4 regions of the Limosilactobacillus oris genome follow, and region 4 is predicted to be linked to each of the others. Evidence: predicted binding sites of a transcription regulator. Region 4 holds the regulator's gene; each other region holds the start of a gene.

Region 1 (2,195 bases), 660 kb from region 4:
AACAGCGATATCTTGTAATTGAGCCTTCCGCCGGTCACCAAAACCTGGTGCCTTAACAGCACAAACGTTGAAGGTTCCCCGAATCTTGTTCAAAACAAGGGTTGGCAGAGCTTCACCAGTGATGTCATCAGCAATGATCAACAGGGCACGGCCTTGTTGAACAACACTTTGCAGTAATGGCAAGATGTCTTGGATGTTGCTAATCTTTTTGTCGGTGATCAGGATGTATGGGTTGTCCAAGTCGGCTTCCATCTTATCGTTGTCAGTTACCATGTACTGGGACATGTAACCACGGTCGAAGCTCATCCCTTCAACAACGTCAACACTCGTGTCAACACCACGGGAGTCTTCAATCGTGATGACACCATCGTGACCAACCTTTTCCATGGCGTCGGCAATCAGCTTACCAACTTCTGGATTAGCAGCAGAAATGGAAGCAATTTGGGCAATGTCGCTCTTCGTCTTAACTTCGTGTGACATGCTCTTCAGTGCTTCAACAGCCGCCTTGGTGGCCTTGTCAATCCCCCGCCGGATGCCAACTGGGTTAGCACCAGAAGTAACGTTCTTCATGCCGGCGTTAACAATTGCCTGTGCCAGTACAGTGGCAGTAGTCGTCCCGTCACCGGCGATGTCGTTGGTCTTGGATGCAACCTCAGCGACCAGCTTAGCACCCATGTTTTCGAATGGGTCTTCCAGGTCAATGCTCTTTGCAATCGTAACCCCATCGTTAGTAATCGTAGGGTTGCTGTACTTTTGACCTAAAACAACGTTCCGTCCCTTTGGCCCCATCGTTGTCTTAACGGTATCAGCCAGCTTATCTACACCAGCGAGCATTGCGCCGCGGGCGTCTTCTGCAAACTTAATGTCTTTTGCCATTATATTGTCACCTCAAATAAGAAATTCGTTTTTAAAGTGTTATGTTCTATCTTTATATTAAGCTAGTCGATTACAGCAACTAAGTCCTTTTCGTGAACGACAAGGTACTTTTTGCCGTTGTATTCAACTTCATTGCCGGCGTACTTGTCAAACAGTACCCGGTCGCCCTCTTTAACAGCTGGAGCAAGCTTTTGACCGTTATCAAGGGTCCGTCCCTCACCAACGGCAATTACCTTACCAGTAGTCGGCTTTTCCTTTACGTTGGAAGCAAGGACAATCCCACCAACGGTCTTTTCTTCTTCAGTTTCAGCTTGTAGAACAACGCGATCTCCTAATGGTTTTAACACGTCAATCCCTCCATCTTGTTAATTAATAAATTTGCTTTTAGCACTCTTGCTTGTTAAGTGCTAACCGCAATTCTTACTATACACCACCCTTGACCTAAAAAGCAACTGATAAGTTTGACTAATTTTGACTATTTCAGGTAATAAAAAATCCCGCCGACACCCCAGAGTATCAGACGGGAAATATCACTATTTCTTATTATCAGAATAGTTCTTAATAAAGTAAATCAGTGTTTGCAGTTCATTAGTCAGGTCAATATTTTGTACCTGAACCTCCTTCGGTACGGACAGGCGGACTGGTGAGAAGTTTAGGATTCCCCGGACACCGGCCTCAACCAGCTGGTCCGCAACCTCCTGAGCATGTTCGCCGGGAACCGTCAAAATGACAATGTCAATTTGCTGTTCCTGGAGTTGCTTTTTAATATCCGTTGCCGGGTATACCGGAATCCCGCTCTTGATCTTATTCGCTAATTCCGGCTTAGTATCAAAGGCCGCGCTAATCCGCAGGTTCGTGTCCTGGTGGAAGTTAAAGTTCAGCAGGGCGCTTCCTAGGCTGCCGACCCCGACCAAGGCCACGCTGACCAGTGAATCCTGGTGCAAAATCCCCTTAAAGAACTTTAACAAGCTCGCTACGTCATATCCATAGCCCCGCTTTCCCAGTTCACCAAAGTAGGAAAAGTCCCGCCGAATCGTCGCCGAATCAACTTGAACCGCTTCAGATAGTTCGGTCGATGAGACCCGTTCCTTCTTCGCGTTCAGTAAAATCGTCAGGTAGCGATAGTAGATAGGTAACCGCCGTGCCGTCGCCCGTGGTATTTTCTTTGTTGTCATCTTTATCCCCCTATTCATCTTCTTTTGCAACGTGTCCTGTAAAGTGATTGGGATGTAACTTATTAGTTGAACGGCTACGTTGCTCTTGTGAAATTTAGTTCCTAACTATTCTAGCAATTAACCGTCGTTTTGTGAAGCGGTATA
Region 2 (2,195 bases), 260 kb from region 4:
AGCGGCCGCCCGCTGCCCTAATCGTTCGTGGGCCTGGTCACGAATGCGGCGAAGTTCCTGGCGGCTGAACGCAAAAGAATCATGAAGCCGCGTGACCTCATGATCCTTATCATTAGTATGCTGTTTTTGAACAGGCAGATCTGACCCCACTAACAGGTAGGCAGGAGCAATTGCAATCCCGTTGCTCGCTGCCAACCCATTTAGCAGTAAAGACATTAGTCAGTCAATCCTTCCTTCTTCATTGTTTCAGCAACGGCATCCAGGGCTTCCTTTTCGTCATCCCCACTTGCGGTGATGGTAACGTTGGCGTTTTGGCCCACACCAAGTGACATTACACCCATGATGGACTTCAGGTTAACGCTCTTGCCCTCGTATGACAGGGTAACGTCTGAAGCAAACTTGGAAGCAGCTTGTACCAAGATCGTTGCTGGACGTGCGTGGATACCAGTTTCAGCAGTAATAGTAAAATCGCGTTTTTCCATTATTAATCAGTCTCCTTCGAGCAGATTTACTTTTATCAGTGATTATTCTACCACCGATACACCTCGATAGATATATTTTAGCAATTGTAAGCGGTAAATACAAGCGAGTCCGGGGCACTTATCGCTTTACCAACCGGTAGATGATTTTACCGCCAATGTGCGCCTTCCCCACAATTTGGGTCCGGTAGGGATATGAGTGGTAGACCGGCTGAAATTCCTGAAACTGCTCTGGTCCAATTTCAAACTGGTCGATTTTCCCTGCCCGCAAGTCGTCGAGGAGCTGTTGATAATCTTGTTCTGCCATCTTCTCGCCTCCATTTTTCTTCTATTATACACGACCCCTGAGTGACCCTCTTTAGCAAACTCACTTGAAGAGTGCTAAAATAATGCTAAATCAGCTGCTTTTCCTGATTAGAAAGGCCATATCACCTCTGCAATCAAGCAGGCGGTATTTTTTAGCCAGGTCGAGACACTTGACTTGCGCTGTAATAAAAAGTAAGTATAATATAATCAATAGTCAAGAATGGTCAAACATTTTTTGCCATGATTTTATCAAGGAGGTATTTACCTGATGCTCTGTCAAAATTGTCATCAAAATCCCGCATCAATCCACCTACAAATGAACTTTAATGGTCAGCGGGTGCAAATTGACCTCTGCCAACAATGCTACCAAAAATTACAAAATCTCCAAACTAATCTGATGAACGGAGGTAACGGAATGAATAACTTTAACTTTGGAAGTCTCGAAGACTTTATGAACGCAATGAACGATATGCAAAGCCAGGCGGCCGGCCAGAATGGTCAAGCCGCTGGTCCCCAGGGGCAACAAGCCGGCGGGCGGCGTGGCGGTAAGGGCATCCTCGGCCAATACGGGATCAACCTTACTGAAATGGCGCGCCAGGGTAAAATTGACCCGGTAATCGGCCGGGACAACGAAATTAAACGGGTCATTGAAATTTTAAACCGGCGGACCAAGAATAACCCGGTCCTAATCGGTGAAGCCGGGGTTGGTAAGACCGCCGTAGTTGAAGGCCTCGCCCAGGCCATCGTTTCCGGCCAAGTTCCTGAAAAGCTGGCTAATAAGGAAATCATCCGTTTAGACGTTGTATCCTTAGTTCAAGGGACCGGAATTCGGGGCCAATTTGAAAAGCGGATGCAGCAATTAATGGAAGAAGTTCGCAAAAACAAGAACATCATCCTCTTCATTGATGAAATCCATGAAATTATGGGTGCCGGAAATGCCGAGGGCGGCATGGACGCTGGCAACGTTTTGAAGCCGGCCCTCGCCCGTGGCGACTTCCAATTAGTCGGCGCGACGACCCTGAATGAATACCGGAAGATTGAAAAGGACGCAGCCCTCGCCCGCCGGTTCCAACCGGTCGAAGTCGACGAACCATCCGTGGACGAAACCATCAAAATCTTGAATGGAATCAAGGCCCGCTACCAGGACTACCACCACGTCAAGTACACCGACAAAGCGGTCGTTGCCGCTGCCAAGCTCTCTGACCGCTACATCCAGGACCGCTTCCTGCCGGACAAGGCGATCGACCTCCTAGACGAAGCTGGCTCGCGCAAGAACCTGACCCTGAAGACGGCCGACCCGAACATGATTGAAAACGAGATTCACACGGCCGAAGCGCACAAGCAGCAAGCCGTTGACAACCAGGACTACGAGAAGGCCGCCTTCTACCGGGACCAAGTTACCCGACTGGA
Region 3 (2,195 bases), 630 kb from region 4:
ACTATCCCCGTTTCCCACTACGGCAAAAAAATAAGGAGGCCGAGTCACTCCCGGTCTCCTTTATTTTATGAATTACTTTTCGTCAGCTGGCTTTTCCTTAGCCCACTTGCGAATAGCTTCAATCTTCTTTTCTTTTAATGCTCGCTTGTACTTAGGAGCAATTGGGCGACGGCCTTGAACGCCGTATGGGTGTGCTTTACGCATAGCTAATATGCCTCCTTATTGTGTACGTAAATTAATTAACGTTCCAATTATACCGGGCCAGCTAATAAAAAGCAAGTCCTGGTCAAAAAGCATTCACAAGCGGGCTCATTTCAACTTCTGCTGCCAAAAAATTTACTAAATTCTTCCTTTTACTATGACATTTTACTAGCAAGCAGAAGCCTACTCCACCATCGCATCCGTAAAGATGACTAGACCAATTTAGTATTATCAGCTTTTAAATACCAATATATTAGGTCTTGCATTGTAGACCAATCGAGTGTAGTATACAAGATGTGATTAAGAGCTACGAAATAAAAAGGCAATTAGCTCCAGGAGGGCATTATTATGACTAACACGAAATCATTGAACGTTTTTATTACGACCGCTGACTGGCGTGCCTTAGACCGGCAGAGTGCTGCAACTGAATTAGCCCTGCTCTGCACGGACATCAACCACTAAAATCAATAATATTGAAGAGAGGCTGGGAATAAACTCAGCCTCTTTACTGTATTTAAGGCTAAAAATTCAGCAACGCAGTAGCCGGCTGGCAGGTCAAATAGGCTGTCATCCCCTCTTTCTTTTTTAGCCAACAGGAGATAAAACATTTGACCTTTTTTGACCAACCGAGTATAGTATTAATATCAGTTAGCAATGATTGCTAACGAGTGCTAATTACAAGGAGGCCACATAATGAACTTAGTTCCTACTGTCATTGAGCAGTCATCACGCGGTGAACGTGCTTATGATATTTACTCACGGCTTCTGAAGGACCGGATTATCATGTTATCTGGTCCAATCGAAGACGAAATGGCAAACTCAATCGTTGCGCAGCTCCTCTTCTTGGACGCGCAGGATTCAACTAAAGATATCTACCTTTACATCAATTCTCCTGGTGGTGTTGTTACCTCCGGGATGGCAATCTACGACACGATGAACTTCATCAAGTCCGACGTGCAGACGATTGTTATCGGGATGGCCGCTTCCATGGCGAGTGTCTTAGTTTCATCCGGGACCAAGGGTAAGCGGTTTGGCTTACCACACTCCCAAGTGCTGATTCACCAACCATCTGGCGGTGCGCAGGGTCAACAAACTGAAATCGAAATTGCTGCTACTGAAATTCTGAAGACCCGGAAGATGATTAACGAAATTCTGGCTAAGAATTCCGGTCAGCCAATTGAAAAGATTAACCGTGATACCGAACGGGACCACTACTTAACTGCTCAAGAAGCGGTTGACTATGGTCTGCTGGATGGCATCATGGAAAACAACTCGAGCTTAAAGTAAGCGCGGGTACTAAAAAAGGAAGCTACGAAAATTCGCAGCTTCCTTTTTTAGTTTAAACCGTTTTGCTCGTGCGGAGTTCATCGGCGTAGGCATTCAGTTTCCGTAAGCGGTGGTTGACGCCCGACTTAGAAATTGGCCCACCTGGGACAAGCTGGCCAAGTTCCTTGAGACTAACCTCCTGGTGGTTCAGCCGGGTCTGGGCAATTTCACGCAGCTTATCCGGGAGACTTGCCAGACCAACGGTGTCCTCAATCAGCTTAATGTTTTCGATCTGCCGGGTTGAGGCGTTGGCTATCTTGTTCATGTTGGCGTTCTCGCAGTTCACCAGCCGGTTGACCGAGTTTCGCATATCGCGAACAATCCGGACGTTTTCAAATTGGAGCATCGAGTTAGTCGCCCCGATCAATGACATGAAGTTGGCAATTTTTTCGGCTTCCTTGAGGTAAACAATGTAACCACTGCGCCGGGCCGTCGTCTGGGCATTGAGGCCAAATTGGTTCATCATCTGGGCAATCATTTCGTTGTGCTCCTCGTACAGGGAGTAAATCTCCAGGTGGTAGCTGGAGGTCTCCGGATTATTAACGGACCCCCCTGCTAGAAAGGCCCCCCGTAAGTAGGAGCGAACCATCCACTCATCCTTGAGCAGGTCTAACGGTACCTGTTCTTTGATCTGGAAGTTTTGCAAAATCCCCAGGTCATCAAGGACC
Region 4 (2,195 bases):
ATCTTGTTACTTGCCATTGTTTATTCCCTCTCTTAAATTAATTTATTGTGCAACAACAACCATTGCTGGGCGCAAAACCCGGTCCTTGAGCTGGTAACCAGCTTGGAGGACCTTGACCACCGTCTCTGGCTTCTGGTCATCTTGAACCGGGACAGTTTGCACTGCCTGGTGCAGAGTCGGATCAAAGGTTTCCCCCTCGGCAGGAATCTCAGTAATCCCGTGGTCGGTCAGGGCCTTGATCAGGTGGTCGTGAACCATCTGAATCCCCTTTTTGAGCTGCTGACCATTTTCGTCAGTCACTTCAATGTTCAATGCCCGTTTCAGGTTATCCAAGACAGGCAAAACACTCTTGGCGAGGTCCTGACCATCATACTTTAGAATCTGAGCGCGTTCTTTCTTAAAGCGGTTAGTCATGTTTTGAATTTCCGCTTCCGCACGCAGGTACTTATCATCCTTATCTGCTAACTGGGCTTTTAAGTCATCAATTTCTTTTTGCAGCTTTTCACAGCGGTGATGACACTGTTCATGATGTTTCGCCTGGTCAGGCTTTGAATCTTTCTCAGGCTTCTGTTGAGCAGCTGTTTCCTGCTGGTCCTTCTTTTTTTCTTCTGCCAAATGACTCGCCTCCTATGAATCGTAATAATGGCGGTAAAAATCAAGCAACCGCTTTGCTAGTTCTTGGCGAAAAGCATTCACAATTCCGATTGTCCGTGAATATGGCATCCGGGTTGGTCCCAAAACGGCGATAATTCCCTTCCCGTATTGGTCAACATTATACTTAGCCGTAATCAGGCTGTAGTCGTTCAAGACCTGGTCCTTGGAAATCTCCGAGCCGATTTTAACGTTAATGTCTTTATTATCCGTCGAATCAGCATCGAGGAGGTGCGACAGTTCATCGTTGCGGTCTAGCAAACTATACAGTGCCTGAAGTGCTTGCGGATCTTGGTTATTGGAAAAGCCTAAAATATTTAGGCGTCCGCCCACAAAGAACCGCTCCCGGGCTGCCCGTGAAACCACGTTGTCAAACAGGTCCAGGAAACCGTTCGTGCTGTGCATATAGTGCATCACCCGCACTGGAATGTCGTCACTCAGCCGCTTGAGCACCTCTGCCAGCGGCAAGCCAACCAGTTGATCGTTAATCATCCGGACGACTGCTTGCAAAGCCTCAGCGTCAAAATCACGCGGCAGGGTAAAGGACTGACTCTCCACCTCACCACTATCAGTAACCAGGATAGCAATTACCTTCCGATTTCCCAGTGGGACAACACGGAAGCCACTCAAACGGACATCCGCTTGCTCTGGTTTAAGCGTAAACGCGGTATATGAGGTTAAGTCGGATAAAATGTCAGCCGAATGCGAGACAATCTCATCAATCTTTTGAAAACTGGTCCCCAATGAATTTTGAATCACGACTAAATCGTTATCCGTTACCGCTCCCGGATCCAACAGATGGTCAACGTAGTAACGATAACCCGTTTTTGATGGAATACGGCCAGAAGATGAGTGCTCCTTGGCAATTAAGCCTTGCTCCTCCAGAACGGCCATTTCATTGCGGATTGTCGCCGAACTAACCTTAAACGGTAGTTGTTCGGCCAGGTGCTTAGAACCAACCGGTTGACCCGTTGAGGTATATTGACGTACAATCGCTTGCAGGACCTTTTTTTGTCGCTGTGTTAGCATTTTAATCACATCCCCTTTTAGCACTCGTTAGGGCTAAGTGCTAAACACAATTTATAATATACCAATCCCCCGTCTAAAAGTCAAGGAATGTCAAACTACAAAAGGAAGTTTTATCGTGAAGCAGGAAGAACGTTACATTCAACCGCAAAATACCCGGGAAGCATTGCTCCTTATCCAAAAGCTCTTTAACAGCTACCGCAATGCCCCGCTTACCCAGGAGCTACTCAGTTATCACAATAACCTTATCTTTCGTCTTGGCAGTGATATCCATGATGCCGCGGTTAAGGAAGGTCAGGAGACCCAGCTAGAAGACCTTTCTAATTTGAGCGCTGCCATGCGCCGCTGGACTACGATTCGCCTTTCTGGCCGGCCGTTCAACTTCAAGCTCCGTCATTTCAAATTGGTCAGCGACCAAACGCCCAAGTTCAAACGTCGGGTTCATAAAATTCATCAAAGTGGCAGCCACCGGGCCAGTCGCCATTAAAAAAGAGTGTGAGAAAAAATGCCTAAAATCG

Evidence for each region. Region 4 encodes HrcA, which represses chaperone genes, less so after heat shock. Its sites were predicted from a motif close to TTAGCACTCNNNNNNNNNGAGTGCTAA; they were not measured.
Region 1: a site for HrcA is predicted at 1,261-1,287, ahead of groES (co-chaperone GroES). Genes of this name have one in related genera too.
Region 2: a site for HrcA is predicted at 838-864, ahead of N4599_RS09295 (ATP-dependent Clp protease ATP-binding subunit). Genes of this name have one in related genera too.
Region 3: a site for HrcA is predicted at 850-876, ahead of clpP (ATP-dependent Clp endopeptidase proteolytic subunit ClpP). Genes of this name have one in related genera too.

Annotation. Positions count from the first base shown of each region.
Region 1 is NZ_CP104398.1:794,514-796,708, forward strand. Features, by position in the region: gene groL (chaperonin GroEL) at 1-876, opposite strand, end outside; gene groES (co-chaperone GroES) at 939-1,223, opposite strand; gene N4599_RS04155 (redox-sensing transcriptional repressor Rex) at 1,410-2,051, opposite strand.
Region 2 is NZ_CP104398.1:1,886,512-1,888,706, reverse strand. Features, by position in the region: gene ptsP (phosphoenolpyruvate--protein phosphotransferase) at 1-216, opposite strand, end outside; gene N4599_RS09305 (phosphocarrier protein HPr) at 216-482, opposite strand; gene N4599_RS09300 (hypothetical protein) at 601-786, opposite strand; gene N4599_RS09295 (ATP-dependent Clp protease ATP-binding subunit) at 1,054-2,195, shown strand, end outside.
Region 3 is NZ_CP104398.1:762,747-764,941, forward strand. Features, by position in the region: gene N4599_RS03995 (hypothetical protein) at 73-204, opposite strand; gene clpP (ATP-dependent Clp endopeptidase proteolytic subunit ClpP) at 895-1,488, shown strand; gene whiA (DNA-binding protein WhiA) at 1,541-2,195, opposite strand, start outside.
Region 4 is NZ_CP104398.1:137,467-139,661, reverse strand. Features, by position in the region: gene dnaK (molecular chaperone DnaK) at 1-17, opposite strand, end outside; gene grpE (nucleotide exchange factor GrpE) at 43-615, opposite strand; gene hrcA (heat-inducible transcriptional repressor HrcA) at 628-1,680, opposite strand; gene N4599_RS00750 (hypothetical protein) at 1,796-2,164, shown strand.